Regions from separate parts of the Streptomyces sp. NPDC059582 genome, predicted to be linked through region 1. Evidence: riboswitches for the same ligand, from Rfam matches in the RefSeq annotation. Region 1 holds a riboswitch; each other region holds the start of a gene.
What was found. A riboswitch is a leader RNA that binds a small molecule or an ion and turns the genes downstream of it on or off. The one in region 1 is predicted to bind cyclic di-AMP.
Positions count from the first base shown of each region.

Region 2: another riboswitch for cyclic di-AMP. It lies ahead of ACFV0T_RS31920 (peptidoglycan DD-metalloendopeptidase family protein); the one in region 1 lies ahead of ACFV0T_RS13245 (transglycosylase SLT domain-containing protein).
Region 3: another riboswitch for cyclic di-AMP. It lies ahead of ACFV0T_RS10235 (NlpC/P60 family protein); the one in region 1 lies ahead of ACFV0T_RS13245 (transglycosylase SLT domain-containing protein).
Region 4: another riboswitch for cyclic di-AMP. It lies ahead of ACFV0T_RS22050 (C40 family peptidase); the one in region 1 lies ahead of ACFV0T_RS13245 (transglycosylase SLT domain-containing protein).

Region 1 is NZ_JBHWCC010000011.1:160,072-167,710, forward strand. It holds gene fahA (fumarylacetoacetase) at 1-670, opposite strand, end outside; gene ACFV0T_RS13230 (ATP-grasp domain-containing protein) at 924-2,177, shown strand; gene ACFV0T_RS13235 (FAD-dependent oxidoreductase) at 2,205-3,464, shown strand; gene ACFV0T_RS13240 (HAD family hydrolase) at 3,608-4,414, shown strand; gene ACFV0T_RS13245 (transglycosylase SLT domain-containing protein) at 4,424-4,903, opposite strand; cyclic di-AMP (ydaO/yuaA leader) riboswitch at 4,907-5,084, opposite strand; gene ACFV0T_RS13250 (polyprenyl synthetase family protein) at 6,013-7,023, shown strand; gene ACFV0T_RS13255 (CHRD domain-containing protein) at 7,367-7,639, shown strand, end outside.
Region 2 is NZ_JBHWCC010000048.1:3,372-11,010, reverse strand. It holds gene ACFV0T_RS31930 (TetR/AcrR family transcriptional regulator) at 1-474, shown strand, start outside; gene ACFV0T_RS31925 (SGNH/GDSL hydrolase family protein) at 524-1,309, opposite strand; gene ACFV0T_RS31920 (peptidoglycan DD-metalloendopeptidase family protein) at 1,473-2,465, opposite strand; cyclic di-AMP (ydaO/yuaA leader) riboswitch at 2,470-2,629, opposite strand; gene ACFV0T_RS31915 (alpha-galactosidase) at 2,932-5,004, opposite strand; gene ACFV0T_RS31910 (tyrosine-protein phosphatase) at 5,271-6,068, shown strand; gene ACFV0T_RS31905 (DUF6126 family protein) at 6,151-6,273, opposite strand; gene ACFV0T_RS31900 (helix-turn-helix domain-containing protein) at 6,270-6,971, opposite strand; gene ACFV0T_RS31895 (aspartate aminotransferase family protein) at 7,104-7,639, opposite strand, start outside.
Region 3 is NZ_JBHWCC010000008.1:114,175-121,813, reverse strand. It holds gene ACFV0T_RS10250 (esterase/lipase family protein) at 1-133, shown strand, start outside; gene ACFV0T_RS10245 (M23 family metallopeptidase) at 284-1,921, shown strand; gene pcrA (DNA helicase PcrA) at 2,027-4,510, opposite strand; cyclic di-AMP (ydaO/yuaA leader) riboswitch at 4,858-5,016, shown strand; gene ACFV0T_RS10235 (NlpC/P60 family protein) at 5,024-6,208, shown strand; gene ACFV0T_RS10230 (tellurite resistance/C4-dicarboxylate transporter family protein) at 6,296-7,282, shown strand; gene ACFV0T_RS10225 (hypothetical protein) at 7,260-7,613, opposite strand.
Region 4 is NZ_JBHWCC010000025.1:104,418-112,056, forward strand. It holds gene ACFV0T_RS22050 (C40 family peptidase) at 1-1,309, opposite strand, end outside; cyclic di-AMP (ydaO/yuaA leader) riboswitch at 1,318-1,491, opposite strand; gene ACFV0T_RS22055 (transaminase) at 1,799-3,148, shown strand; gene ACFV0T_RS22060 (Lrp/AsnC family transcriptional regulator) at 3,203-3,643, shown strand; gene ACFV0T_RS22065 (NlpC/P60 family protein) at 3,694-5,463, opposite strand; gene ACFV0T_RS22070 (NAD-dependent epimerase/dehydratase family protein) at 5,679-6,734, opposite strand; gene ACFV0T_RS22075 (DUF6745 domain-containing protein) at 6,848-7,639, opposite strand, start outside.

The DNA of each region.
Region 1 (7,639 bases):
GGCACAGGCCGAAGACGTGGTCCGTGAAGTCGCCGAGCGCCACCGGCCGGCCCTGCTGCGACGGCGCTCCCACCACGAAGCCGACCTCGGCCTCGATGTCCAGCCGGACCGACGGGCCGAAGACCGGTGCCTCGTCGCTGGGGGCCTTGCGCTGGCCCGACGGACGTACGACGTCCGTGCCCGACACCACGACCGTCCCGGACCGCCCGTGGTAACCGATGGGCAGGTGCTTCCAGTTCGGGGTCAGGGAGTCCACCGCGTCCGGGCGGAAGATCTGCCCGACATTGCGGGCGTGGTTCTCGGAGGCGTAGAAGTCGACGTAGTCGGCGACCTCGAAGGGCAGGTGCAGGGTCACCGACGACAGCGGGTGGAAGAAGGGCTCGACGGCCCGCTGGTGGGCCGGCACCGTGACCCACCCGGTCAGTGCGCGTCGCACGTCCGACCACACCGTGCGGCCCGCCGCCAGCAGCGGGTTCAGGGTCGGCCGGGCGAGCACGGAGGCGTACGGGGAGCCGAGTGCGAGGGCCGCGGCCCCCGCGTCGAGGACGTGGTCGCCGAGGCGGACACCGACCCTGCGCTCGTCGGAGTCCGGACCCGCGGGGGAGAAGACGCCGTACGGAAGGTTGTGCGGCCCGAAGGGATCGCCCTCGGGGACGTCGAAGGGGGGCATGGGTGCTGCCTCACTCTCGGATGCGTGCGGTGCGTTCCGTTTGGTCGTGCCACATGGTGTGTTCCATGCGACCGCGGCACACGTTACGGCTGAGTTGCCTGTCTTGGGCAGTGTCTAAAGAGTTTGCAATGTCCGTTTTGGGGTTGTGGGAGGCGCCAATTCCGGCTTAGCGTCCTTTGGGGGACACGGACGGGGTGGGTCCGGTCCGTAGGGGGGACACGTGGGGGGACCCGTGGCCGGGAGCACCAGCAGCATGCCTTTCGAGGCCGATCGTGATGTGCCGGGTCTGATCGTGAAATTCGGCGACTATCCGCTGCACCACGGTGGGGTCGGAGCGATCCGCAGTCTGGGCCGCCTGGGCGTCCCGATGTATGCGATAACCGAGGACCGTTACACGCCGGCCGCCGCCTCGCGCTATCTCGAGCGCGCGTTCGTCTGGCCGACGACCGGCACCGAGGAGCCGGAGTACCTGGTGGAGGGACTCCTGCGGATCGGCCGTCGCATCGGCCGGCCCGCCGTCCTCGTCCCGACCGACGAAGAGGCCGCGGTCCTGATCGCCGAGCACCAGGACGCCCTCGCCGAGCGCTTTCTCTTCCCACGGGTCGAGCCCGGCCTGCCGCGCCACCTGGCCAGCAAGCAGGGCCTGCACGAACTGTGCGTGGAACACGGCATTCCGAGCCCGTCGGCGGCCTTCCCGCAGTCCTACGACGACATCGTCGCGTTCGCCGAGAAGGCCCGCTTCCCGGTGGTGGCCAAGAACCGTGAGGCGTTCGTACGGCGCAAACGACCGGCTGTGAACGGCACGACCAGGATCGCCACCCGGGAGGGCCTGCTCGCGCTCGCCGACGACTGGGGCGAGCGGCACGGCGACCCCGGCGTGATCCTCCAGGAGTACCTGCCGCGGGAGCAGGCGGAGGACTGGATCGTGCACGCCTACTTCGACCGGGACTCGATCCCGCTGGCGATGTTCACCGGTGTGAAGGTCCGCTCCTGGCCGCCGCACGCGGGCATGACGGCGAACGCGTATGTCGTCGACAACCCGGAACTCGCGGACCTCGCCACACGTTTCATCAAACAGATCGGCTTCACCGGAATCATCGACCTCGACCTGCGCTTCGACCGGCGCGACGGTCAGTACAAACTGCTCGACTTCAACCCGCGTATGGGCGCCCAGTTCCGGCTCTTCGAGAACGAGTCGGGTGTGGACGTGGTCCGCGCCATGCATCTGGACCTGACGGGCCGCACCGTTCCGGAGGGGGAACAGCGAGCCGGCCACCGGTACATCGTGGAGAACATCGACCTGCCCGCTCTCCTCGCCTACCGCCGCAGCGGCTATACGACGCCGCACGCACCGGCGCGGGCGAGCGGGACGGAGCTGGCCTGGCTGGCAGGGGACGACCTGCGGCCGTTCTTCACGATGCTCGCGCGCTTCGTGCGGCCGGGCGCGAAGCATCTGTACCAGCTGTGGCGCACCAACCGCCGCGGCGGCAGCACCACCACGAAGTGACGAAGTGACGTCCTGGGGAGGGACTTCGTGATCCGACCGGTAGCAATCATCGGCGCCGGGCCGTTCGGCCTGTCGACCGCCGCCCATCTGCGGGCGCGCGGCATCCCTGTCCGCGTCTTCGGCGAGCCCATGGTGAGCTGGCGCGACCACATGCCCGCGGGCATGCTCCTGAAGTCGACGCCGGTGGCCTCCAACATCGACGCCCCGCAGCAGGGCCACGACCTCGTCGACTACTGCGACGCGGCCGGCATACGCCGACTGGTGACGGACGAGGACATCATCCCCGCCGAGAGCTTCATCGCCTACGGCGAGTGGTTCCAGCAGAAGCTGGTGCCCGAGCTGGAGCGCGTCAGGGTCGTCTCCGTCGACCGCAAGGCCGGTGGAACAGATGGAGCAGGTGGAGCAGGTGGAGCGGGTGGCGACGGCGGGGCGGCCGGCTCCGGATTCGAACTGAAGCTGGACTCGGGCGAGTTGTTCACCGCCCGGGCGGTCGTCGTGGCCACGGGCCTGTCCGGTCTGTCCCATCTGCCGCCGGAGCTGGCCGCGGCCGCCGCGGACGGCCCCGCGCCCACCGGCCGGGTCTCCCACAGTTCCCAGCACCACGACCTCAGCAGGTTCTCCGGCAAGGAGCTCATCGTCGTCGGCGCCGGCCAGTCCGCGCTGGAGACGGCGGCACTCGCGGCGGAAGCGGGCGCGCAGGTGCGCGTCGTCTCGCGCGGCCGCGGCCGGGTGGCCTTCGGCGCACCTCCGTGGGACCAGCCGAAGCTGCGCCCCGAGTCCCCCTTCGGCCGGGCCTGGTCGCTGTGGGCGCTCAGCTACTACCCGCACCCCTATCGCTACCTCCCGGCCCAGACCCGCCACTACCTGGTCCGCCGGGTCCTCGGCCCGCTCGGCGCATGGTGGCTGCGCGACCGCTTCGAGGGCAAGGTGCAGGTCAGCGAGGTCGCGCGGATAGTAGGGGCGGCCGCGGCGGACGACCGTACGACGCTGACGGTCGCCCCACACGCGGGTGGCACCCGGCAGCTGTCCGCCGACCACGTCATCGCGGCGACCGGATACCGGGTGGACATAGCCGCGATGGACTTCCTCGGCCATGAGCTGCGCACCGCGCTCGCGGTGAGCCGGGGCACTCCGAAGCTCGGCGCGGGCTATGTGTCGTCCGTGCCCGGTCTGTACTTCACCGGCCTCCCGGCGGCGGCTTCGTACGGCCCGGTGATGCGCTTCGTGTGCGGTACGGAGTTCGCGTCCCCGCGGCTGGCGAAGCACCTGGCGGCGGCGCACGGCTGAGGAGGGGCCGGAAAGGAGTCTCTGACCATTTCGCTCACCAACATGTTCAACCGCGTCAACACCACCATCAAGGAGCCCGCGCGCACTACTTGGGGCTGAAACGGGGGTGAGTCGTGGGGGCGCGGTGTCCGTATTCTCTGATCATGGCCGCTCCCCTCGCATTCTCACTCATCGCCACCGACCTGGACGGAACGCTGCTGCGCGGCGACGACACGTTCTCCGACCGGTCCCTCGCCGCGCTGGCGCGGGTGGTGGACGCCGGTGCCCGGCATCTCGTGGTGACCGGGCGCCCGGCCCCGAGGGTGCGGCCGCTGCTCGACGAGCTGCGCTGCACCGGGCTCGCGGTGTGCGGGCAGGGCGCGCAGTTGTACGACGCCGGCGCGGACCGGCTGCTGTGGTCGGTCACTCTCGACCGGGAGCTGGCCGAGACCGCCCTCGGCAAGATCGAGGCCGAGGTCGGGCAGGTGTACGCGGCGGTGGACCAGGACGGGGTCGACGGCCTCACGCTGATCGAACCCGGCTATCTGATGCCCCACCCGACCCTGCCCGCGGTGCGGGTCGGACGGCGCGACGACCTGTGGTGCGACCCCATCAGCAAGGTCCTGTTGCGCCATCCCGCCCTGTCCGACGACGAGTTGGCGGCGACAGCGCGATCCGTGGTGGGGTCGCTGGCGACGGTCACCATGTCGGGTCCGGGGACCGTCGAGCTCCAGCCGTGCGGTGTCACCAAGGCGACCGGCCTGGCGCTGGCCGCCGAGCACCTCGGCCTGGGTGCCGAACGGGCCCTCGCCTTCGGCGACATGCCCAACGACATCCCCATGTTCGACTCGGCCGCCCACGGGGTGGCGATGGCCAACGCCCACCCCGAGCTCAAGGCGGTGGCCGACGAGATCACCTTGTCGAACGAGGACGACGGGGTCGCCGTCGTCCTCGAGAGACTCTTTCCGTGATCGGACCGGTCAGTACGCGCTGAACACGTTGTCGATCGAGCCGTACCGCTTGGCGGCGTAGTTGCAGGCGGCCGTGATGTTCGCGACCGGGTCGTAGATGTCGAACGACGTGCCTGCCACGTGGTACGCGGCGAACGTGGGGTCGATGACCTGGAGCAGGCCCTTGGACGGTATGCCCTTGACCGCGTTGGAGTCCCAGAGGTTGATGGCGCGCGGGTTGCCGGAGGACTCGCGGATCACGTTGCGGTAGATCCCCTTGTAGGTGCCGGGGATCTTGTGCTTCGCCATGACGGAGAGGGACTGCCGGATCCAGCCGTCGAGGTTCTTGTTGTACGTGGCTGCGGTCACGGGCTTGGAGGTCACGGACGTGGTGGCCGCGGAGGCGCAGGTCGCGCCGAGGAGGGGGAGAGCGAGTACGGCGGCGCCGGTGCCGGCGACGGCGAGCGTGCGGACGAAACGGGCGCGACGAGTCTGACCGATAGCGAGCATGTCGAGGTTCCTCTCCGGCGCCTGCGAGGTGAGCTGTCGGGCTCGGGCGGGGAGGTGCCCGGTCGTAGCGCCCTTCGGCGATGCGACTTAGCCCCTAGCCGTTCCGGTGCGATGTCCGAACCGGCGGCTTGCCTGGGTTCCCCCGCTCCTGCCGTACGAATGAGTTCGTCGATGGTGGTGAAGGGCGGCGGCAGGATTAGGCGTCCGCCCGATTGCCCGGAACGTATGCGAGAGCACATGTCCGAAACAAGTACCGAATTCACATCTCACACCGATTGACCTTGGTCTGAGGCATATGGAGTGCTTGATCCTTTGCGGTTGCCAAGGGTCAAATCGCTTGCGGCAGAAGGGCGGTGGGGTGGGGGGTGGATATTCCCCCATCTAGGGTCGAGTGACCCAATTCACGCACTCTGGGGGGCTGGATCATTTGCCGACAAGAGGGATTCATTAATTAATCGTGGCAAATCGGACATCGGTGTTGAGGTGGCCCCTTTATCTTGGATTAGTCCGATTTGGTCGGTATTGATCGGGGTGGGTGTGGAGTGCCGGCACCCGTCCCCTCCGTCGCCTCGACCCTCTCCGCCTTCGCTGTCCTCTGTGGAGGGTGGCTTCGGTGGCTCCGATGGTTCCGGTGGCGTCGGTGGCGTCGGTGGTTCCGGTGGTCGCCGCCGGGGCGTCGCTGTCGGGGGGCGACTTTGTTGGGGTGTCGCACCTGCGCGTACGGGGGCGCCGCGCGGGCGCGGATGAGCGGGTGCCTTCGGCCGGTCAGGTGACGGTGTGCGGCGATCCGTTGCGCCGGGTCGGATGTCGTCCCGTGTCGGTGCTGACCTGGGCGAGGTCCGCCCGGGGCGGCGTGGTGCGGGGCGCGGGGCGGGGATCCTTGCTTTCTGGTGCGCCGACAGTTCCCGTCGTACCGGCGGGAATCCGATGCGGTGTGCCCATGTCGTCCGATCGGCGACATACCGGGCGTGATCCGGTACCGCCTGGCCTGTAACCGTGGGGGCTATCGGTGATCGAAACGTGACCGGATACGCTGACTTGAGTGAGGGCAGCGACCTATCGACAAACCGTGTAAGCGCCAGTAGACACCAGCAGACAGGAGACCCCTCGTGACCGTCGTCGGGCCGTTCGGGCTGAGCGTGCGGGACCAGGCTCTGGAAGCCGATGTCCAGGCCGGATTGGCGGCTGTCGAGGAAGGCTTGCTCGAGGCCACCAAGAGCGAGGTCCCCTTCATCACGGAGGCCGCGCAGCATCTGGTGCGGGCGGGCGGGAAGCGCTTCCGGCCGTTGCTCGTGATGCTCGCGGCGCAGTTCGGGGACCGGCATGCGCCGGGGATCGTGCCGTCGGCGGTGGTCGTGGAACTGACCCACCTCGCCACGCTGTACCACGACGACGTCATGGACGAGGCCGAGGTGCGGCGCGGGGTGGACAGCGCGAACACCCGCTGGGGCAACTCGGTCGCGGTCCTCACCGGTGACTTCCTGTTCGCGCGGGCCTCGCACATCCTGGCCGACCTCGGGCCGGAGGCGGTGCGGGTGCAGGCGGAGGCGTTCGAGCGGCTCGTGACCGGGCAGATCCTGGAGACGGCGGGGCCGCAGGACGGTCGGGATCCGGTCGAGCACTACCTCGACGTGCTGGGTGGCAAGACCGGGTCGCTGGTGGCGGTGGCGTGCCGGTTCGGGGCGATGATGTCCGGGGCGGACGAGACGGTCGTGGACGTGCTGACGCAGTACGGGGAGCGGCTCGGGGTCGCCTTCCAGCTGGCCGACGACGTGCTCGACATCGCGTCGGACTCCCACGAGTCCGGGAAGACGCCCGGGACGGATCTGCGCGAGGGCATCCCCACGCTTCCGGTGCTGCGGCTGCGGGAGCGGGCGGCACGGCTGGGGCTGGCGGAGGATGTCGCTCTGTGCGAGCTGCTGGACTCCGACCTGAGTGATGACGCGCGGCTGGCGGAGGCGTTGGGTGCGCTGCGGGCGCATCCTGCGCTGGAGCAGGCGCGGCGGGACACCGTGCGGTATGCGGAGGATGCGCGGGCCGCGTTGGCGCCGTTGCGGGAGTGTGGAGCGAAGCGGGCGCTGGTGGAGTTGTGTGATGCGGTGGTGCATCGGGCGGGGTAGGGGAGTTTGCCCACCCACCCACCCACCCGCCCACCCGTCCGACTCGATTGGTGGGAAGTGACCCCCGTTCCGGGGCTCCGCCCCGGACCCCGGCGGGACTCCGTCCCCTGCGCCCCACCGGGACTCCGGCTCCGCGTGCCGGCGTTCCCGGACTCCGGCGTCCCGGCTGCCCGGCAGGGCGCTCCTGCGTCATCCCGCTCCGTCCCGTCCCTGCCCCGCAGTACACCCTCCCATGTGACCCACCTCACAAACCTGGACTGAGTCCAATCTGAGATCCGCTCCGTACTCATGCCCAGAAGCTGACGCAGGGGGCGTTGGCTGGGATACGGGGAGAAGTCGCGTCATGGGTGTGAACGGGACGTTTTCGAAGCGTCGTAAGAGTCTGATCGTCACCGCTGTCGCGGTGGCCGCCGTCGGTGGGGTCGCGGCCGCGGTCATTCCGGCTTTCGCCGCCGGGGGGCGAGGTGCCGACCACGCGGGCCACGTCGGCGACGGTGTGGTCACGCAGAGTGGAAGCCTCGGCGGGGGAACCGTCCTCGCCGCGAGTCTCCGGGGGGCCGGTGAGGTGCCCGTCGCGGGTGGGCCGGCCGTCGGGGACAAGGACGGGGCCGCGCTG
Region 2 (7,639 bases), on a different contig from region 1:
GTGCTTTACCACTTCTCGACCAAGGAGAAGCTGGTCGCCGCCGCCTTCACCCACGCCGCCGAGGAGGATCTGGCTCAGCTGCGCAAGCTGCTCGGCCGCCGGACGACCGCGGTACGGCGGCTGCGGTCGGCCGTGCGCTGGTACGCCCCCACGGGGCAGGCCAAGGGGTGGCGGCTGTGGATCGAGGGCTGGGCGGTGGCCCTGCGCGAGCCCGCGCTCCAGGACGTCACACGGGACCTGGACCGGCAGTGGAAGGCGGCCATCGCCGAGGTCATCTCGGACGGCGTGGCCGGCGGCGAGTTCGCCTGCCCGGACCCGGGCGGCACGGCCCTGCGCCTGACGGCGCTGCTCGACGGTCTCGCCGTGCAGCTGACGTCGTACGCCGGTGCCGTGTCCCGGGCCCGTGCGCAGGAGTGGGTGGACGAGGCGCTGGCCCGGGAACTGGGACTCGCCCGGGGAGCGTTGACGGCGTAGCGGTGGGGCCGGCAGCCGCACCGGCCCCCCATCCATGCCGCTCGCCCGCTCAGGCCACGGCCGCGATCCGCTCCTTGATGTCGTCCGGGGACAGCGCGCCCTTGGCGGTCACGTGGTCGCCCGAGGACTCCCCGCGCAGTCGGCGGCCGATCCACGGAACCAGGTACTCGCGCGCCCAGTGGACGTCGTCGCGCCGGACTTCCAGGGTGCCGCGCGGCGGGAGCGCCGGCCAGAGCTGCTCCGGGTCGGCCGGCACGTCCAGGCCGAGGGCCAGGCCCGCGCGCAGGGCCACCCGCGTGTGCCCCTCGGGCGAGAGGTGCAGCCGGTCGCCGTCCCAGGCCCGCCGGTCCTGGACGGACTTCAGGGACCACAGGTCGAGCACCGGGCAGCCGTACCGGTCCGCGACGGCGCGGACATGCCCGTTGTAGGTCGCGATCTTGCCGCGCAGGTGCTTGAGCAGGGGCACACCGCGGGTGTCGAAACCGGTCGTCACCAGGACCGTGCCGGACACGGCGGTCAGCGCGGCGATCGCGCGCTCGAACCGCTCGGCCACCTCGTCGGGGTCGGTCCCTGGGCGGAGGATGTCGTTGCCGCCCGCGCAGAAGGAGACCAGGTCCGGCGCGAGTTCGACGGCCTGCGGAAGCTGGTCGGCCACGATCTGGTCGAGCAGCTTGCCCCGCACGGCGAGGTTCGCGTACGTGAAGTCGCCCTCGGGCCGCCGGTCCGCGAGGAGCACGGCGAACCGGTCGGCCCAGCCGACGAACGCCCCGTCGGGGCCGGGGTCGCCGACGCCCTCGGTGAAGCTGTCCCCCACCGCCACGTACGACCCGATCACTGATCTGCTGTCACTCTTCGAATCGTCTGCCACGTCGGCCCATGATTCCCCTTCGAATGTGACCTACGCGACCGTAGGAAGGGGTTGACGGACGGTGAGATAAGCCACTGCTAAAGAGTTGGCCAACCAGGGAATAAGGACGTCGCGGGCGGCGGTACTCCGGTCAGCCGACGGCGACGCCGTGCGAACGGAGGTAGGCGACCGGGTCCACGTCGGAACCGTAGCCGGGCGTGGTGCGGATCTCGAAGTGCAGGTGCGGGCCGGTCACGTTGCCCGTCGCGCCCGAGAGTCCCACCCGCAGGCCCGCGGTCACGGTCTGCCCGGCGGAGACGGAGAGCTGGGAGAGGTGGCCGTACTGGGCGTAGTAGCCGTCCGCGAGCCTGATGACGACCTGGTTGCCGTAGGCGCCGGCCCAGCCCGCGGAGACGACGGTGCCCGCGCCCACGGCCTTGAGCGGGGTACCGGTCGGGACGACGAAGTCGACGCCCGTGTGGTAGCCGCTGGACCACATGCCGCCCGCCACGCGGTAGGCGGTGCCGACGGCGCCGCCGGAGACCGGGAGGGTGTAACCGGTGGCGGTGGAAGTGCCGGTCGTAGTGCCGGTGGAGGTGCCGGTGGAAGTAGTGGGAGCCCCGCCGGTGGTGGCGGCGGCGAGCTCGAGGTCGGGCGTCGAGACGGAGGGGGCGTCCTTGGACGACGACTTCGCCGACGACTTCGCCGACGAGGACTCCACACCCGACCCGGCGCGGGCCTTCGCGCCGATGCTGAGCTTCAGGCCCGGGTGGATCAGCGACGGGTCGGCGCCGACCGCCGCACGGTTGTCCTGGTAGAGCCGGTGCCAGCCACCGCTGACGTGCTGCGCGTCGGCGATCTTCGAGAGGTAGTCGCCGGTCCGCACCGTGTAGGTCCGGGCACCCTCGCCCTTGTCGGCGGCCTTCTCGGCGACCTGCTTCACGGCGGTCTGCTCGTGGGCCACCGGAGCGGACTGCGCGGCCTGTCCGGCAACGGACCCGGCGGGGGTCTGGGGCGTCGCAGCGTGCGCGCCGGCGGCCCCCATGAGCGGGAGGGCGAGTGCGGCGCCGCCGGTTCCGGCGACGGCGATCGAGCGAGTGAAGCGCTGGGCCTTGGGGCGGCGGTGCTTACCCTTCGCGGGCATGGCGAATTCCTCTCCGGCGCCTGCGAGGTGAGCTGTCGGGTGCGGGCTGGAGATGCCCGGCCGCGCTCGCGGCGCGGCTGTACCCCGAGCCTGTTCCGGAGACCGGAACAGGCGGTCGTGCCTGTGGGTCCCCCGCTCCTGCCGGGCACGGGTCAGTGTGCGGACACCGGGCGCCGGCAGGATTAGGCGTTCGCCCGGATTGATGGCGAACGTAGGCGAGTGGGAAGCAGGGGAACAAGCAGGTGTTTTCGGAAGTTCCCGAATTGCTTGATCCATGACGGGAATTCACGGTCACCCTCCGTGAATTCCCTCAGCCCCTTTTCCGTAATTCCCTGGGAGAACTCCTGAATTACGTGAACATGCCGGGCGACTCACGGTCACCGGTATGACGCTCCTCACGCACCCCTCGACGATTTCCCTTATTCCACGGCGATTTCTAACGAAAGCCGCAATCCGGGCACTTCGCTCAGACGCGGCGGAGACGGATGACCGTCGCGTCGAGGTCGCCCCGCAGCCCCGTACGCATCCCGTGATGCAGCAGCACCGCCCCTCGGTGAACTTCGCCCGTTTCATGGCATTTGTACGAAGCCTCCGGGTCGAGGCCGCGCAGCCGCAGCGCGGGCACGGGCTCGCCGTACCGCTGCGCCTGGAGGCAGGCGAGGACGACGGTCTCGTCCCCGCGGACGTACTGCACGGCACTGAGTCCGCCCTGCGGGGCCCGCAGCCGGTAGAGGTCGCCGTGCTGCACGAGCGGGCGGATCTCCTTGTAGAGACCGACCCAGTCCGCAGCCTCCGCGAGCTCCTCCTCGGTCCACCGGGTGAGGTCTCCGCCGACGCCGAGCACCCCGGCCATGGAACTCACGAACCGGAACCGCAGCGAGCTGGCCCGGCCGTTGAGCTGGACGTTGGGGCTGTCGGTGACCCAGGCGGCCATGACTCGCGCGGGGTGGATCTGGCTGAAGCCGTGCTGGATGGCGAGCCGGTCGAGCGGATCGGTGTTGTCGGAGGTCCACACCTGGTCCGTACGGCTCATGATCCCCAGGTCGATCCGGCCGCCGCCCCCGGAGCAGGACTCGAAGGCGACGCCCGGATGGGCCGCCCGGAGCCGGTCCAACAAGGCGTACAGGGCGCGCACGTGGTCGACCCACAGCCGCTGCGGATAGGGTTCACCGGGCCAGCCGGCGTCGGTGAAGCAGCGGTTGAAGTCCCACTTCACGTAGTCGATCGGGGCACTGTTGAGCAGGGCGTCGAGCCGCTCCCAGAGGTATTCCTGGACATCCTCGCGCGCGAGGTTCAGCACGAGCTGATTGCGCAGTTCTGTCCGCTTTCGTCCCGTCTGGTACTGCACCCAGTCGGGGTGTGCCCGGTACAGGTCGCTGTCCGCGTTGACCATCTCGGGCTCGACCCAGATCCCGAACTGCATGCCGAGGGCGTGCACATCGTCGGCGAGGGGCTTGAGGCCGGCCGGGAAGCGGTCGGGGTTGGGCGTCCAGTCGCCGAGCCCGGCCCGGTCGCTGGTGCGGGCACCGAACCAGCCGTCGTCGACCACGAACAGCTCGACGCCGATCGCGGCGGCGCGCCGCGCCAGCGCCCGCTGCTGCTCCTCGGAGATGTCGAACTCGGTGGCCTCCCAGGAGTTGAACAGCACCGGCCGGTCCCGGTCGGCCTGCGGGACGACGTACGTCCGCTGGTAGTCGTGCCAGGCACGGCTCGCACCGCCGAATCCGCCGTCGCTCCACAGCCCGGCGAAGACCGGCGTGGTGAAGGACTCCCCCGCGGCCAGCCGCAGCAGGCCCGACTCGTCGTACCCCGCGCCGCCGGTGATCTGCACGCGCGCGTCGGGCAGTTGCGCCACGGCGATCCGCCAGGACCCCGACCAGCCCAGCGCACAGCCGTAGACCTCGCCGCGTTCCTCGGTGGCGTCGGTGTCGAGCGCGACCCAGGGCAGGTGCTGGTGTCCGGTGTGGCCGCGGCGGCTGCCGATGACCTGCTCGCCGTAGGTGAGCTCGGAGCGCGTCAGCCGGGACTCGGCGGCCCAGCGGCCGTGCAGCTGGGACAGGCGCCAGCCGTCCCGGTCGGGCAGGGTCCAGACGGCGGAGTCGGCGCGCAGCACCTCCAGGGGCGCGGGCCCCTGGTTGTCCAGGGTCGCCCAGCGCTCGACGACGTCGTCACGCATCCGGTAGTGCAGCGTGACGACCGTCTCCGCGTCCCGGAACCGCAGCCGCAGCTCGTCACCCTCGGTCTCGTCCCCGTCGAAGCTCCACTCGGTGCCCCGCCGCTCGTCGGTGCGCAGGGACAGGGCGGGCCGGACGAAGCGGGGACCGCCCTCGGCCGGGTACTCCTCGCGTCCGTCGAGCGGGGACTCGAAGGGCCAGTAGTCGGGCAGCGGGCGGGTCGCGAGGGCCTCCGCGTCGGCCAGCCCGATCCTGGGGCCCCAGTGCAGGTGCAGGAGCTCGTCGTCCCCGGTGAGATGGACGGCGTAACTGCTCTGCGGTCCCGACAGCAGCCATGTACGGCCGTTTCCCGCGATCTCCAGCATCAAGGCCTCACAGAGTCGAACAGACGTGAACAGGTCCCAACATCATCAAGGGCTCGGGGCCTCCCGGGCAATGTCCTGCGGACAAGTCCTCGCCACGGACCGGCGTCCCGGCCCTCGCCTGTGGACAAGTCGTCGCCGGCGTCCGCCCTGGCCGCCCCTGCTGTGGACAACCCGTTGCCCCAGGAATCCATGTCGTATCGTCGAGAGCGCATCCCCGTCGGCCACCCGCCGAGCCGCGCCGCCGGGGCGAGCGGGAGGAGCCCCCCTTGACGCAGCAGGTCCCGTCGACCGAACCCGAGCTGGCCGGAGTGCGCAACTTCCGTGACGTGGGCGGGCTGCCCACCGTCGACGGACGGCGGGTGCGCCACGGTGTGCTCTTCCGCAGCGGCCACCTCGCGCACGCGACCGACGAGGACGCGGCGTTCCTCGCCTCCCTGGGACTGCACACCGTCTTCGACTTCCGCAACGCGGCGGACCAGAAGCTGGAGGGCCAGGACGTCGACCTGCCCGGCGTGCGCAATGTGAACCTGCCGCTGTCGGACCCGGCGGACGGCTCCGAGTTCTGGAAGATGGTCCGCGACGGCGAGATCGACCAGTTGCGCACCCTCCTCGGCGAGGGCAAGGCCGCGCACCGGATGATCACGTCCTACCGCACGATCGTCCGGGAGCGCACCCGGGAGCACTCCCAGGTGCTGCACTCGCTCGCCGAGGACAGCGTCCCCGCCCTGATGCACTGCGCCGCGGGCAAGGACCGCGCCGGACTCTCCATAGCCGTGACGCTGCTCGCCCTGGGCGTGGAGCGCGAGGCGATCCTCACCGACTACCTGGAGTCCAACGCCAAGCACCGTCGCTACAAGGTGCGCCGCAGCGGCTCCTCCTCGGCGGGCTACTCACCCGAGGTCATGGAGCTGCTCAGCCCCCTGTTCGACGCCCGCGCGGAGTATCTGGGCGCGGCCCTCGAAACCGTCGAGGAGACCTGGGGCGGCGTCGACACCTACCTGGAGCAGGGGCTCGGGCTGGCGCCTGAGACCCGGGAGCGGCTGCGCGAGCGGCTGCTCGACTGACGCCCGGCCACGCGGGCCCGCCGCCGCGCCTGCGCCTACTGCTGGGCGCCGACGCCACGCGGGCCCGCCGCCGCGCCTGCGCCTACTGCTGGGCGCCGACCTCGAAGAGCAGCCAGATGAACGCGGCGAGGACATGCCCCACGGCGATGTAGATGATCAGCCGGATCCAGAGGGAGCGGGGGAACTTCTCCTCGATGTCGCTCATGACGTCTCTCCAGTGGTCGGGCCGAGGCACAGCGCGGCCGTCGGGCTCTGCAACAGGGTGTGGACGAACAGGAGCTCCAGGCCTTCGGGATCCTGTGCGGCGATGCGGTGCGGGGTCAGCGAGTCGAAGTGCGCGCTGTCGCCCGGTTCCAGCACGTGCGCGGCGTCGCCCAGGCGCAGCCGCAGCCGCCCGGCGAGGACGTACAGCCACTCCTCGCCTGGGTGCACGCGCACGATGTCGCCCTGGGAGCCGTACGGCACGTGCACCCGCAGGGCCTGCATCCCGCGTCCGGGCGACCCGGCCTGGCGGTACGTCCAGCCGCCCGCCACGGTCGGTTCCATGTCACCGGCCCGCATGACGGCGTCCCGGTCGGGGACCGTCTCGCCCAGCAGTGCCGAGACCGTCGTACCGTAGATACGGGCGAGCGCGAGCAGCATCGGCAGCGAGGGCTGGCGCTGCCCGGTCTCCAGACGGGAGAGATGGGCGGGCGACAGCCCGGCGGCGCGGGCCGCGGCCTCCAGGGTCAGGGCGGCCCGGCGGCGCAGGGAGCGCAGCTGCGGCGCGACGACCGGCAGCACGTCGGCCGGCCCGTGCGACGGTTCGTCGGTAGGCTTGTGCGGCGGCTCCGCGGCCGGGCCGTGGCGCGGCTCCGCGGTCGGTCCGAGCGGTGGGTCGGGCACGGCTTCGGGGGAGCTCATGCACACCATTGAGCCGGATTATTGCCTCTGCGGCAAATTTCTTGCCTCAGAGGCAAACCCGCCTCGGCGCACGGCAACGTACTCGCCCCGGAACGTCCCCGGCCACTCCTCCACCGGGTCGGCCACCGCCTGCTATCGGTTGGCCACCGCCTGCTTGACCAGCGTCTTGCCGAAGTCCCACATCAGACCGCCACCGCTGTGGGCGTCGTCCATCACCTCGGTGAAGGCGTCGACGAACCGGTCCACCTCCCGCTCGCCGACGATCAGCGGCGGGATCAGCTTGATCACCTCCAGATGGTCTCCGGAGACCTGGGTGAGGATCCGGTGCCGCTGGAGCAGCGGCACGACCACCATCTGCGCGAACAGTCCCTTGCGCGCGGCCTGGAGCATGGTCCAGCGGCTGCGCAGCTTCAGCGACTTCGGCCTGCCGAACTCGATACCGATCATCAGGCCCCGGCCGCGGACGTCGGCGAGCAGCTCGTACTTGTCGGTCAGTGCGGCGAGCCGGGACCTCAGCAGGTCCCCGGTGGCGCGGGCGTTCGCGACGATCTGCTCGTTCTCCATGACCGACAGCACGGCGAGCCCGGCGGCCATCGCCTGGGCGTTGGACCCGAAGCTCGCCGAGTGGACCAGCACCCGGTCCATGGACGAGTAGACCTTCTTGAAGA
Region 3 (7,639 bases), on a different contig from region 1:
CGGTCATCTCGCCCTGCCCGTGCATCCGGCGGTCGCGACCGGCATACGACAGGCTCTCGACACCGCACGGGAGCCGGTGGTGGACGTCGGCGCCGGCACCGGCGCGCACACCGGTGACGCGACCGTGGCGTGAGAGCCGACGGAGATAACAGACATAGGGCGCACTTCACCCTGACAGTGGCCCGGCGCGGTCGACTCAGCGGGGTCTGAGGGCGCCTCGAACTCGAACAATCCTCGAACACAAGGCCAAAGTCGTGCCCGCAGTCCCCCGAAACACGGCCGAATGCCCGTTTCCTGCGCGCACGAAACCTGCCGAAGATTGTCGTGCCCGCGTACCGCCGGGTACAGTCACCGCACTGCTCTGGCAGCCCCTGTTGTCGAGGCGAAAGAGAAGTTGGTGAACGACCGTCACCCGTCGGGGACCATGACCACCCCGGCTCCGGCTTCCGACGCCGCCGCGGCGCACTACGCGCCGTACGGCACCGAGGAAGCCCAGTACGGCGACTTCACCACGTACGGCGTCGGCTACGACGCGAACGGTTTCGGCACCGGCAGCTTCGACACCGGCGCCCACGCGACCGCGGCCTTCGCGAGCGACCCCCTCTTCGGTGATCTCCCCGGCAACAGCCACGACTTCGGCTCCCACGACCTCGGCTCCTACGACTCCGGCACCGCCTATGCCACCGGCGCGTACGACGGTGGGCACGGCGCGGGGCACGGCACCGGTCATGAGACCGGCGCGTACGACGCGAGCCAGTGGTCGACCGACGCGCACCAGACCCTGAACTACGACCCGTACGCGGCCCAGCACCACGCCGCCTACGACACGGGCGCGTACGAGACGACCGCCTGGTCCGCCGAACACCAGCAGCTGTCCACCGTCCCGCCGCAGGCCACGGCCTCCGACGCCTCCGGCGAGTGGGACACGAACACCTGGGTGCAGGCAGACGCGCCCGAGGCTCTGGCCGACCCGACCCAGCAATGGGAATGGGGCACGCAGGCCTTCGACACCGGCGCCTACGACGCCACGCAGTGGAACACGGACGGCGACGAGTCACCCGCCCCGGACGGCGAACCGGCCGAGGCGGCGGACGAGTCGGACTCCACCGGCGAACTCCCCGCCGTGGCGCCGCTCCTCGACGACCAGGAGGAGATCGCCCCGGTCCCGGCCCCGCGTGCGGCGTCCCGCTCCCGCCGCCGTCCGCCCCCGAAGCGTTCCGCGCTGCTGACGGTGGCGGTGCCCTCGGTGTGTGTGATGGGTGTCGCCGGAATCGCGGCCGCCTCCGTCGGCACCATGACGGACGACGGCAAGGAGACGACGGCGTCGGCGTCGGACGCGCAGGCGGTGAAGCCGTCCGCCGCCAACAACAAGCTGGACGTCCAGCTCGAAAGCCTCTCCGCCGGCGCGGACGACTTCCGCGACCGGGCCAGCCGGACGCAGGAGCGCATCGACCTCAAGGCCCAGCAGGTCGCCGAGAAGAAGAGGGCGGCGGCGGAGGCGGCCCGCAAGGAGCGGCTGCGGCCCAAGTACGCCCTCCCGGTCGAACAGCAGGGCCTCAGTGCCTACTTCGGCCAGGCCGGTGTCAACTGGATGTCGGTGCACACCGGCATCGACTTCCCGGTCTCCTACGGCACCTCGGTGATGTCCGCGACCGACGGAACCGTCCGGACGCAGTGGAACAGCGCCTACGGCAACATGATGATCGTGACGGCGATGGACGGCACGGAGACCTGGTACTGCCACCTCTCCACCTACCGCGTCGCCTCCGGTACGACGGTGAAGGCCGGCGACCCGATCGCGTACTCGGGGAACTCGGGCAACTCGACCGGTCCGCACCTGCACTTCGAGGTCCGGCCCAGCGGCGGCTCGGCGATAGACCCGCTCCCCTGGCTGCGCAGTCACGGCCTCGACCCGACGTAGACCCGGCCGCGCCGAGCGTCCCCACGCTGCACATCCCACGCGACGCGCGCGTGGGGAGTACCCACGAAGCCCCCGGCACAGCGCCGGGGGCTCACCTCGTGGCCGTCAGAGCTTCTCCACCGGCGCGTACCGCAGCAGCAGCCGCTTCGGCTTGGTGTCCCCGAAGTCGATCGTCGCCTCGGCGTTCCCGCCCGTGCCCTTCACCCCGACGACCGTGCCGAGCCCGAACTGGTCGTGCGTGACGCGGTCACCGACGGCCAGGGCCACCACCGGCTTCTCCGCGGCCCTGCGCGTGGCGAAGCCGGACGCGCCCGCCGCCGACGAACGCGAGCGCGACGACGACAGCGACGACGCGAGCCCCGCGGCCGGTCCGGAGGACAGCGGCGCCGTGGCCCCGGTCCGCTTCCACTCCAGGTGGGCCGGCGGGATCTCCTCCAGGAACCGGGAGGGCGGGTTGTACGACGGCTGCCCCCAGGCGCTGCGCATCGCCGACCGCGTGAGGTAGAGCCGCTCCCGCGCGCGGGTGATCCCGACGTACGCCAGGCGGCGCTCCTCCTCCAGTTCCTTGGCCTGGCCGAGGGCGCGCATGTGCGGGAAGACGCCGTCCTCCATGCCGGTCAGGAAGACGACCGGGAACTCCAGGCCCTTGGCGGTGTGCAGGGTCATCAGCGTGATGACGCCGTCGCCGTCCTCCTCGTCGGGGATCTGGTCGGAGTCGGCGACCAGGGCGACCCGCTCCAGGAAGTCGGAGAGCCCGCCCGCCGCCTCGCCCTCACCGGACTCCTGCTCGAATTCCAGCGCGACGGCGGCGAGTTCCTGGAGGTTCTCGATGCGGGTCTCGTCCTGCGGGTCGGTGGAGGCCTGCAACTCGGCCAGGTATCCGGTCCGTTCGAGGACGGCCTCCAGGACCGTCGCCGGGCCCGCGCCGGACTCGACGATCGTACGGAGATCCTCCATCAGCGCGTTGAAGCGCTGCACGGCGTTCGTGGAGCGCGCGGCCATGCCGTAGGCCTCGTCGACGCGTCGCAGCGCCTGCGGGAAGCTGATCTTCTCGCGCTGGGAGAGCGCGTCGATCATCGCCTCGGCGCGCTCGCCGATACCGCGCTTGGGCACGTTGAGGATGCGGCGCAGCGGGACCGAGTCCTCCGGGTTGGCCAGGACGCGCAGGTAGGCCAGGACGTCCCGGACCTCCTTGCGCTCGTAGAAGCGGACGCCGCCGACGACCTTGTAGGGCAGGCCGACGCGGATGAAGATCTCCTCGAAGACACGGGACTGGGCGTTGGTGCGGTAGAACACGGCGACGTCGCCGGACTTCGCCTGCCCGGCGTCCGTGAGACGGTCTATCTCGTCGGCGACGAACTGCGCCTCGTCGTGCTCGGTGTCGGCGACGTACCCGGTGATGCTCGCGCCCGCGCCCGCGTTGGTCCACAGGTTCTTGGGGCGGCGGGACTCGTTGCGCTCGATGACGGCGTTGGCGGCGGAGAGGATCGTCTGCGTGGAGCGGTAGTTCTGCTCCAGCAGGATCGTCGTCGCGTTCGGGTAGTCCTCCTCGAACTGGAGGATGTTGCGGATGGTCGCGCCGCGGAAGGCGTAGATCGACTGGTCGGCGTCACCCACGACGCACAGTTCGGCGGGCTGGAGGTCGAACTCGCCAGGCGGCACGTCCACGGGGTGCTCGGCGGTGCCGACGAGCTCGCGCACCAGGGCGTACTGGGCGTGGTTGGTGTCCTGGTACTCGTCGACGAGCACGTGCCGGAAGCGACGGCGGTAGTGCTCGGCGACGTCCGGGAACGCGCGCAGCAGATTGACCGTCGTCATGATCAGGTCGTCGAAGTCGAGCGCGTTGGCCTCGCGCAGCCGCGACTGGTACATGGCGTAGGCCTGGGCGAGGGTCTTCTCGAAGCCGTCGGTGGCCTGGGCGGCGAAGTCCTCCTCGTCGATCAGCTCATTCTTCAGGTTGGAGATCTTGGCGCTGAAGGACTTCGGCGGGAAGCGCTTGGGGTCGAGGTCCAGGTCCCGGCAGACCAGGGCCATCAGGCGCTTGGAGTCTGCGGCGTCGTAGATCGAGAAGGACGACGTGAAGCCGAGCTTCTTGCTCTCGCGGCGCAGGATGCGCACGCACGCGCTGTGGAAGGTCATCACCCACATCGCGTTCGCGCGCGGGCCGACGAGGTGCTCGACGCGCTCCTTCATCTCGCCCGCGGCCTTGTTGGTGAAGGTGATCGCGAGGATCTGGCCCGGATGCACGTGCCGCTCGCCGAGCAGGTGGGCGATGCGGTGGGTGAGCACGCGGGTCTTGCCGGACCCCGCGCCGGCCACGATGAGCAGCGGGGTGCCGGAGTGGACGACGGCCGCGCGCTGGTTCTCGTTCAGCCCCTCCAGCAGGGAGGCCGGGTCGATCGCCGGGCGTGGGGCGCCGTCGCGGTAGTAGGCGTCCCGGTCCGGCGGCGCGTCGAACTTCCCGCCGAACAGGTCGTCCGGAATCGGCTCCGGTACGTGCTCGTCCTCGGGCGGCGGCGGGGGTTCCTCCCCATGGGCCCGGGGGGCCTGGAGATCCGCCAGGAAGCTGTCGTCAAAGAGGCTGCTCATCGCTCTCCGAGTCTAGGGCGCCCCACCGACAACCCGCCGCCGCCCTGAGAACATCCCCCCGGAATCGGGCGCCCGGCACCTTTTCACCTTCCGGAACGGCCCCGACACCGTCCGCGATCGACTTGCCCCCCGGCAGCGCGACCGAAGCATCATCCGCCCACTTACGGACACATCACCAGAAAAGCCACTGATCAATCAAGGTGAACAACATCCTGACCTGAGGTCACGAAAATGTATCGGACATATCACCCATCAACCTTCACAGAGGCCACACGAGTTGGCTAGCGTGCCCAACAGGCCGCACGACCCCCTCCGGCGAACCTCGCCGGGCCGCGCGGCCCTCCGCCGAGTTCGGTACGCCCCCGCGGCGACCGGAGCCGGGGACCCAACCGAGACCCGGGGTGAATCGGCCCGGCTTCCCGTCGGGGAGCGGCCGTAGGGCAACCCTTCCGATCCATCCGCCCGAACCCGACAGCTAACCCGGTAGGCGGAACGTGGAAGGAGTCGCCTCCCTTGGCGTCGCACCGCAAGTCGCGTCCAGCAGCTACGCGCGTAGCAGGCATACGGACCCCCGCCCTCGCCACGGCGGCACTCACCTCCGTCGCCCTGCTCTCCCAGACCGCCGACGCCACCCCCTCGGCCGACGACGGCAAGCCGAGCCTCGAAGAGGTCGAGAAGAAGGTGGACGACCTGTACCGCCAGGCGGAGTCGGCGACCGAGAGGTACAACGCGGCCAAAGAGCAGTCAGGCAAGCAGCGCAAGCGCGTGGACACCCTCCTCGACAACGTCGCCCGGCGCACCCAGAAGCTCAACGAGGCACGCGAGGAGCTCGGCTCCTTCGCCGCGGCGCAGTACCGCACCGGCGCCACCGCGCCCGACACCGCGACCCTCCTGCTCGCGGACTCCCCGCAGGACTACTTCGACCAGGCTCAGCTGATGAGCCGCCTGACCACGCGCCAGAAGGGCGCGGTCGACGACTACGTCACCGAACAGTCCGCGACGATGAAGAAGCGCCAGGAGGCCGCCGAGAGCCTACGGACGCTCACCGACTCGCAGGACGACCTGAAGACGGCCAAGGCGACCGTCCAGCGGAAGCTCGCCGACGCGCGCGTGCTGCTGTCGAAGCTGACGGCGCAGGAGAAGGCCCGGCTGGCCGAGATCGAGAAGCGGCAGCAGGCGGAGGCCGCGCGCAAGGCGGCGGAACTCGCGAAGCGGCAGGCAGCGGTGGCGGCAGCGGCCGCGCGGGAGAGCACGGCGGCACCGGGCTCGGACCCGTCCGCCTCCTCTTCCTCGTCGTCGTCCTCGTCCTCGTCCTCGTCCGGGGCCGACTCCCCTTACGGCACCAAGGCCGAGAAGGCGCTCGCCTTCGCCCGCGCGCAGATCGGCAAGCCCTACGTCTGGGGCGCGACGGGACCCGGCTCCTACGACTGCTCCGGCCTCACCCAGGCCGCCTGGAAGGCCGCCGGCGTCACCCTCCCGCGCACCACCTACGACCAGGTGAACGCCGGCACCACCGTCTCCCTCTCCGCCGCCCAGCCCGGTGACCTGGTCTTCTTCTACGACGACGTCAGCCATGTGGGCGTCTACATCGGCAACGGGATGATGATCCACGCCCCCAAGCCCGGCGCGTACGTCCGCGAGGAGTCGATCTACTACGACGGCGAGTCGGGGATCCACAGCGTGGTGCGCCCCGCCTGACGAGCCTGCCTGCGCCCGCGCGTACTTTCGGGCGCCCGCGCGCGTGCCCCGCTCGCAACACGCGCGGTGCTCCTTAGCATCGGCCGCATGCCGCGTACCTCCCCCCTTCGCGCCTGGTGGGCGCACGGCCGGCCGGCGGCCGGGGCCGCCGTGCTGGCGACCGGCATCCTGTCGGTCGCGCTCCAGCTGACGGGGTACGAGGTCCTGTCCCGGACCGCCCTGGTGCTCGCCTGCGCCGCCTGGCTGGCACTGGCGGCGGGCTTCGCCGTACAGCTGCTGTGGGCGCGGGAGAACTGGGTGAGCTGCGCGTGCACGCCCGCCGCGCTCACCTCGGTCGCCGCGACCGCCGTGCTCGGCACCCGCTTCTCGGTGCTGGGCCGGCAGACCCTGGCCGAGGCTCTGCTGGCCCTCGCCGCTGTGCTGTGGCCGGTGCTGCTCGTCGTCGTCCTACGGCACTGGGAGCGCCGTATGCCGGGGGCGGTGTTCCTCGGCTGCGTGGCCACGCAGGGGCTCGCGGTGCTCTGCGCCACCCTCGCCGGGGCCCTGTCGACGGCCTGGCTCGCGCATGCGGCGCTGGTGCTGTTCCTGTGCGGACTGGTGCTCTACTGCCTGGGCCTGGCCCACTTCGACCTGCGTCAGGCCGTCGAGGGGGCCGGCGACCAGTGGGTGGCCGGCGGGGCGCTCTCCATCTCGGCGCTGGCGGGGGCGCGGCTGCTCGCGGCCGACGGTCCGCGCCTGTACCTGTGGAACGACGACGACCGTGGCGCCCTGCGCGTCATGACCGTCGGCCTGCTGGCGCTCGACGTGTGCTGGTACGTCGTCCTGCTGGCGGCCGAGCTGCTGCGGCCGAGGCTGGGCTACGACGTGCTCCGGTGGTCGACCGCGTTCCCGATGGGGATGACGGCGACGGCGGCGCTGTCCGTCGCCTCGGCCGTCGGCGTCCCGTGGCTGAAGGCGGTCGGGGAGGTACTGCTGTGGATCGCCGTGGCGGTCTGGCTCGCGGTGGCCGTGGCGGCGGTCCGGGCGGCCTCGGGGGCCGTCCGTGCCGGCGTCACGTCCACAGCACCGCGATGAAGACGTTCGCCGTGGTCAGCAGGCCCACCAGGCCGAACAGGCCCTTGTCCACCTTCTCGTCGTCCCGCTTCACGTAGACGAGGCCCAGGATCACGATCAGCAGGGCCAGCTTCACCCCGATCTTGATGTTGTTGACCGGCTGGTCGTCCGCCTGGTTGAGGCCGACCAGGATCACCCCGGTGACCAGCATCGTCGCCGCGCCGTGCAGCATCGCGGGGACGAAGCGGGCGGTCCCCCGGCCCATCGCCTTCAGCTGGGTGAGGAAGCCGCCCAGGAGCGAGGCGATGCCGATGATGTGCAGGCCGACGAAGAGATGGATGAGTACGTCCATGAGGCCGGAGCCTAACGAGGGCCCCC
Region 4 (7,639 bases), on a different contig from region 1:
CGGGGCTGTTCGGGTAGCCCATGTCCGAGGGGACGACGGCGAACTGTCCGGTGTCGACGGGGCCGTTCGTGTAACCCGTGTCGACGGGGAGGCTGAACTGCCCGGTGTCCACAGGGCTGTTCGTGTGGCCCACGACGGTGGGGATGACGGCGAACTGTCCGGTGTCGACGGGGCCGTTCGTGTAGCCCGTGTCGACGGGGAGGCTGAACTGTCCGGTGTCGACGGGGCTGTTCGGGTACCCCATGTCCGAGGGGACGACGGCGAACTGTCCGGTGTCGACGGGGCCGTTCGTGTAACCCGTGTCGACGGTGAGGCTGAACTGTCCGGTGTCCACAGGGCTGTTCGTGTGGCCCACGACGGTGGGGACGACGGCGAACTGCCCGGTGTCGACGGGGCCGTTCGTGTAGCCCGTGTCGACGGGGAGACTGAACTGCCCGGTGTCGAGCGGGGTGTTCGCGTAGCCGCCGCCGAGGGGGAAGCCGGTGTCGAGTCCGGTCGCCGGCTGCGTGAGCCAGCCGTCACCCTCGCCGAACAGCGGATCCGGCTGCGCGGGGGACGGCCACAGGGGTTCGGCCGGGGGCGCGGCTTCGAGCGCGGCGGGCGGTGTGCTGCGCAGGGCGAGCTGCCGGGCCAGCAGTCTCCTCGCGGAGGCGAGCTTGTCCTGGATCTGCCCCTTGGTCGTCCGCAGCGCGGCCTGCCGCGACCCGCTGTCGGGCGAGGGCGAGGGCGAGGGCGAGGGCGAGAGCGCGGGCGAAGGCGAGAGCGAGGCGGCGGGCAGCGCGGCCGGGAGCGCCGGAGCGGCCTGGGGCGCGGGCAGGGCCGGGAGGGCGTCACGTCCCCTCTCCGGCGCGGCCGGAAGCGCGGCGACGGGACCGGCGGTGAGCTCCGTTACGCGCCTGGCGGGTGCCTCCAGTTCGAGACGGGGGGCCGGAATGCCGGCCGGCAGCTCCGCCGGGCGGTCGGGGCGCTCGGCGCGCGCGGGGCGGGCCGCGGCCGGAGGGTCGGGCATCCTGTCGGCCGGCAGCACCGCCGCGACGGTCGGGCCCAGCTTGGCGCGCGCCCCGTCGAACCACTGCCGGGCGATGGTGTCGAGGGCGGGATCGCCCGGCCGACGCTCCGGGTTCCGCGCCGGTTCGGCGGACCTGCGGTTTCCCGCTGACATCGCGCGGGTGGCGTTGTAGGTTCCCGTGTCCGTCTCGGCGCGGTCGTAGAGGGTGTTGATCCGTCTCCGGATCTCCTCACGGCTGACCGCGTCCTGCATTCCGGGGAGACCGGGACCAGCGGGGCGCGTGTCGCGTTCCGGCGCCATCGGCGACGTACTCCTTCCGTGCACCGCCTACCGAGTTAGCTGTCGGGTTCGGGCGGAGGTTCCGGAAGGCGTGCCCTACGGCCCTTGCCCCGCAGGGCAGTTGGGCCGATTCACCCCAAAGATCGGTTGGGTCCCCGGCTCCGGCGGCCGCAGTGGTTCACCGGACTCGGCGGAGGCTGCACGGCCCGGCGGGATTCGCCGGAGGGTTCCGAGCGGCCTGGCGCCAACTTAGCTAATTTGTGCGGCTCATGTGAAGGTTGAAGGGCGGTATGCCCGATACGTAATTGTGACCTTCATTTCCTTGTGGCCTCTCCGGGTTGCGGCGGCCCCCGGCCGGGCTGCTGCGCCCGCTGCCTCCCCGGTGTCCTGTCGACGCGTGAATCAATCGTCACGCTCACTGATTCGAGCGCCGATCCTTGATGTGACGTCGAATACGGTCGTATGGTCCAGGCATTCCTTCGCCATCCGTCGTCGCCATCCGAGGTAGTCATGGACCGCACCCGCCTGCAGCACCTTCTGGCCCGCGAGAGCGCCGAGGCCGACCGCCGCAACCCGCGTTCGAAGGCCGCCTACGGGCGGTCCGAGCACCTCTTCGGTCGGGTTCCGATGACCTGGATGAACAAGACGGCCGGTGCCTTTCCCCGTTACCTGGACACCGCCCGGGGCGCCCGCGTGACCGACATCGACGGACACGACTACATCGACTTCTGCCTCGGGGACACGGGCGCGATGGCCGGCCATTCGCCGGAGGTGGTGGCCGCCGCCGTCCAGCACCGGTTCGCCGAGCTCGGCGGGGCGACCGCGATGCTGCCGACCGAGGACGCCGAGTGGGTCGGCGCCGAGCTCACCCGGCGCTTCGGGCTGACGCGGTGGAGCTTCTCGCTCACGGCGACGGACGCCAACCGGTGGGCGATCCGGCTCGCCCGTGCCGTCACCGGCCGCGCCAAGATCCTGGTGAACAGCTACAGCTACCACGGCAGCGTCGACGAGTCGCTCATCGTGGTCGGCCCCGACGGCCGGGGCGCGGCCCGCCCCGGCAACGTCGGCGCGCCCTGCGACGTCACACTGACCAGCCGGGTCGCCGAGTTCAACGACCTGGCGCAGTTGGAGCGCGAACTCGCCCACGGGGACGTCGCCGCCGTCCTGATGGAGCCCGCGCTGACCAACATCGGCATCGTGCTGCCCGAACCCGGCTATCTGGCCGGGGTCCGTGCCCTGACCCGGCAGTACGGCGCGCTCCTCGTCAACGACGAGACGCACACCTTCTCCGCCGGGCCGGGCGGCTGCACCGCGGCCTGGGACCTGGAACCCGACGTGCTGACCATCGGCAAGGCGATCGGCGGCGGCATCCCCGCCGGTACCTACGGCCTCTCCGCCGACCTGGCCGAGCGGCTGCTGGCCCGCGCCGACCTCGACCTGGTGGACATGGGCGGGGTCGGCGGCACCCTCGCGGGCAACGCGCTGTCCGTCGCCGCGACGCGCGCCACCCTGGAACACGTCCTGACCGACCAGGCCTTCGCCCATATGTCCAAGCTCTCCGAGCGCTTCGAGACGGGCGTCAGGGCGGGCATCGACGCCCACGGCCTGCCCTGGTCGGTCAGCCGCCTCGGCGCGCGTACCGAGTACCGCTTCACCGCGCCCGCGCCACGCACCGGCACCGAGTCGGCGGCGGCCGCGGACCCGGAGCTGGAGGACTTCCTCCACCTCTATCTCGCCAACCGCGGAATCCTGCTGACCCCGTTCCACAACATGGCGCTCATGTGCCCGGACACCACGGAGCGGGACGTGGACACGCACACCGGGGTGTTCGCCGCCGCCCTGGCCGAACTGGCCGGCTGACGTGCGCCGATAGGGTGGTCGCGAGCCGCCGGGACGGGAAGGGAAGCAGGGGACGTGGACGAGATCGACCGGGCCATCCTGCGGGAACTGCAGACCGACGGCCGCATCGCGTACGCCGACCTCGGCCCGAAGGTCGGCCTGTCCGCCTCGGCGGCCCGGCAGCGTCTGCAACGCCTGCTGGACTCCAGGGCCGTTCAGGTCGTCGGCGTGACCGACCCGATGGCCATGGGCGGCCAGGCGATGGCACTGCTCGGCATCGGGGTGGACGGAGACCCGCGAGTCGTCGCCGACGCCCTGGCCGAACGCCCCGAGGTGGTCTACTCCGTACTCACCTCCGGCGGGTTCGACCTGTTCGCCGAGGTGGTCACCCCCGGCCCGAAGGACCTCCTGGACTTCGTCAACGACGTCGTCAGACCGATCGACGGAGTCCGGCAGGTGCAGTCCTTCCCCTACTTCGGGATCCACACCCACCGGTTCCTCTGGGACGTCGGCTGACCTCGCGTGCCGGCTCGGACCCGAGCTCGTGGACGAGTTCGGCCACGGCCTCAGATACGGCGCACGGTGTGCAGTTTCGTGGCGTACGTGCCCGTGCCGTCGAGCAGTGACGCGCCGCCCAGATCGGACATGGTGGGCCCGTCGACCGTCTTGCGGCTGGAGAGGAAACGGCGCTTGCCGGCCGCGTCCCTGCCCAGGTAGATGCCGACGTGGTCGACGGTCACGGGGCCCGACTCGGCGTCGTCGCCCGAGTCGGCGTTGAACAGCACCAGGTCGCCGGGCTGGAGCAGAGCCGCGGCGGGCGGGCCGGTGCCGTCGGTGCGGTCGACGATCACCCCGGGCGCGGAGTCGACGATGTACCGCGACTGGCGCGGAATCCGCTCTCCCGAGGTGTCCGCGCCGGCGGCCAGCGGCACGCCCATGTGATAGCCGTAGACCATCCGCGTGTAGCCCGAGCAGTCGAGGTTGCCGACCTGCTTGCTGGACGGCTTGACGTAGGTGCCGTCCGGGAAGGTCCAGCCGGTGTTCATGTACTCGTGGAAGTCGGCGCCTTCGAAGCGGTAGCCCTGCGGGTCCAGGTAGCCGTATCCGGCCTCGCCCAGCACCTGCCTGCCCTGGGCCGGTCCGGCCCCGGCCGTGACCGTCGGCGCGTCGGCGAGGAACATCGCGGCGTGGGCCAGGACGTCGGGAGCGGGGGAGCCGGCCCAGCCGCGGATCGTCTGCTCCAGCTGCGCCGTCCAGGTTCCGTCGAACGGCTCCGGCAGCACCCGCACCCAGTCTCCGTGGGTGACGGTCGGCGGTGTCTCCCAGTTCGCGGCGTCCACCTCGAAGCGGCTGACGGACAGCTTGACCGGCAGGTTCGTGCAGCCCGTGTTCGCCAGGGCGCGCAGGCCCACCCGGCCCTTGGCGAAGGTGGGGTCGACGACGTCGACGACGTCGACGGCCCAGGCGGCCGGCTCGGCCGACGCCGACCGCCATGCCCTGGCCTGGATCCGGGTGCCCTCCCGGCGTACCCGGATCGTCCAGTCGGTCCCCGCGGACACGCTCGTGCCGAGGGTGAGGGCGGGGACCAGCTGCGTCACCGTGTCGTCGACCTCCTTCTCGACGCGCAGCTCGACCGCACCCGAGGTCAGGAAGGACAGCCGGGCCCGGTAGTTGCGGTGGGTGCTCTGGTAGCCGAACGTCAGCCCGAAGGAACAGGCCTGGCCGGTGGGCACCTTGTCGAACCGGGCCGTGCAGCGGGCGTCGACGTCGGTGATCTCCTCGTCGTGCAGGCTGGCGTGCCGGCTGGAGCCGTCCGTGGTGAGGCTGATGACACCGCTGCCAGGCACCACCGCGTAGTCGGTGTCCACCGGTCCCAGCGTGTACCAGCTGCCACCGCCGGGAGACGTGCCCCAGTATTTCCGGTCCGGTATCTCGAGCGACAGATCGGGCAGGGTGCGCTGGAAGTCGTCCACGAACGGCCGCTTGTTCTCCGCGAACGTGCGCTGCGGACCGGGTAGTACGACGGTCCGCGCACCATGGGTCAGCAGCGCGACGCGCGTGCCGCCGGAGGTGACCTCGGTGCGGGCCGGGGTGCCCGCCAGCACGGTGGCGGTGAGCGGGGAGCCGAGCGCCACCGATGTGAAGTAGGAGCCGTCCAGCGGCGCCAGGGTCACCGAGGAGCGGGCCGAGGACAGCCCGGCGGGCCCCGCGAACGGAGGGACGGTCGTGGCAGCCGCGGCGGCACGGGCCGGAGCCGACGCCGCTCCGGCGAGCGGCACGGAGGCGGCGGAGGCCGCGAGAGCGGCGAGAAGTCTTCGTCGAGAGGTATGAGGCATAGGGATCATGATCCGCGAACCCCCCGACACTCGAACAGTGCCCCCTGCGACATCGACCGATATGGGGGTGGGACGGCCAACCGCGTCCGGGTGGTCCAGTGTGAGGGCGGCTGCGTCCGCGCTGCATGCGGCCGCGGTCGGTGGAACGGTGGTGTGCCTGAGGGAAGGGGCTCCCTTGTGACGGCCGCCCCTCTCCCGCGTTCCGCAGCCGGCCCTCAGGCCTGTCGTCGGCGGCGCCACACCTCGTAGTGCTCCAGCAGCGTCTCCTCGACCGGGCGGTAGTCGATGCCCAGTTCGTGCACGCTGCGGCTGTTGTCCACCCGGAACCGTATGCCGAGGTGCTTGCGGATGTAGTCCTGGGTGAGGCCGAAGGCCGGGCCGAGCAGGCGGACCGGCCAGTGCGGGAGCGCCGTACGGGGGAGACGGAGGCTGCGGGGATGGCGGGCGCGCAGGATGAGGGACATCTCGTGGAACGACGTCATGGTCTGCGCCGCGACGATGTAACGGCCCTTCGCGTCGGGGTTCTCCGCCGCCGCGATGTGCGCGTCGGCGACCTCGCGCACATCGGCGGTCGTGAAACTGAAGTCCGGTGCGCCGTAGAAGAAGTAGCCCTTGAACAGCTCGTCGAGCAGGAACAGGCTGCCGGACCGGGACGCGGGGGTGAGCGAGGGGCCGAGGACCAGACCGGGGTTGACCGACACCATGCGCCAGCGGTCCTGGGCCGCCTCCGCCTCCCATGCCGCGCGTTCGGCGAGGGTCTTCGCGTAGTGGTAGGGGTTGTTGTCCACCGTGCTGGTGGTGTTGAAGTACTTCTCCGTCAACACCTGGTCGTCCATGCCCCGTACATCGGCGTAGTCGCCGAAGATCGCGCCGACGGTGGAGGTGAGGACCAGGCGCTCGACGTGAGGTGTCCGCTCCACGCTGCCGAGCACGTTGCGCGTCCCCAGCAGCGCCGGGTCGACCAGGTCCCGGCGGCCGTCCTTGATCTTCTCCGGCATGAGGAACGGCGACGCCACGTGGAACACCACCCGGCACCCGTTCATCGCCTCGTCGAACGACCCCCGCACCAGCAGATCGGCCTCGAACAGCTCCAGCCGCCCGGGAAAGGCGCCCTTCATCGCCGTGAGCGGTCCCACTCTGGCGGTGTCGGCGGTGCTGCGCACCGTGGCGCGCACCCGGTACCCGCGTTCGAGCAGCCGCCGTACGAGATGGCTGCCGACGAACCCGCTCCCGCCGGTGACCAGTACGCTCGCCGCCCCGTCTCCGCCCACGTTCCGTCTCCTCGCTCCGGGTCCCGGGTGTGCCGGACCATGACCGGATCACTCCACGCCACGTAGCGAAACAGAGGGGCCCGCACGTTGGCCAGAGCGCGGGCCCGGGCGGCTCAGGTCTCCCGCAGCGGCGCGTACGCCTCGACCCCCAGACCGAACGTCCAGGCGACCCCCTCCTTGGCCTCCCGTGTCGTCGGTGGCACCCGCAGCCAGTAGGTGCGGTGCGTGCCGTCCGGTTCCGGCGTGGAGTTGAGGACCTCCACCATCACGACCGGTTCGTCACCGTCGAGTTCGATGCGCCACAGCGTGCCGGACTCGTCACGGTGTATCGGGCGGGCATCGGAGTCGCTGAGATAGCGGTCGTAGCCGTAGTACTCGAGCATGACCCGGCGCAGTTCGGCGTTCTCCTCCGCGCGGATGCGTTCCGGCGTGAGTGTGCGCAACTCCGCCAGGAAGGCGGCCGGTACCGGCATGCCACGCCAGGCGTGCAGGGCGAAGCCGTCGGGGAAGGCGAGCGCCGGGCCGTCCCCCCGGTCGAGCCGGCCGGCCTCGTCCCGGTGCAGGGCGACGGGACGCTCGCAGACGACCGCGACCTTCTCGAACGGCCACCACCAGCCGGCGCCGCGGCACACCTCCACCAGCCCGTCGAGCGGGGACCGGTCCGCGCCGAGGGCGGCGAGCCACGGCGCGTCGTGCTGGCCGAGCACGGCGTCCAGCAGCACCAGCCGGATCTCCGTCTCCGTGGCCTGGTCCCCGGCCGCGAGGTCGTCCAGCACGCCCCTGCGGATCCGCTCGACGAGCGCCTGAGTCGTCGCCCACAGGCGGCCCCCCGTGGCCGACCAGTGTGCCGACCAGCCCGCCGCGCCCAACCGCTCGTACACGCGCCCGCGTTCCGCCGCCCAGGG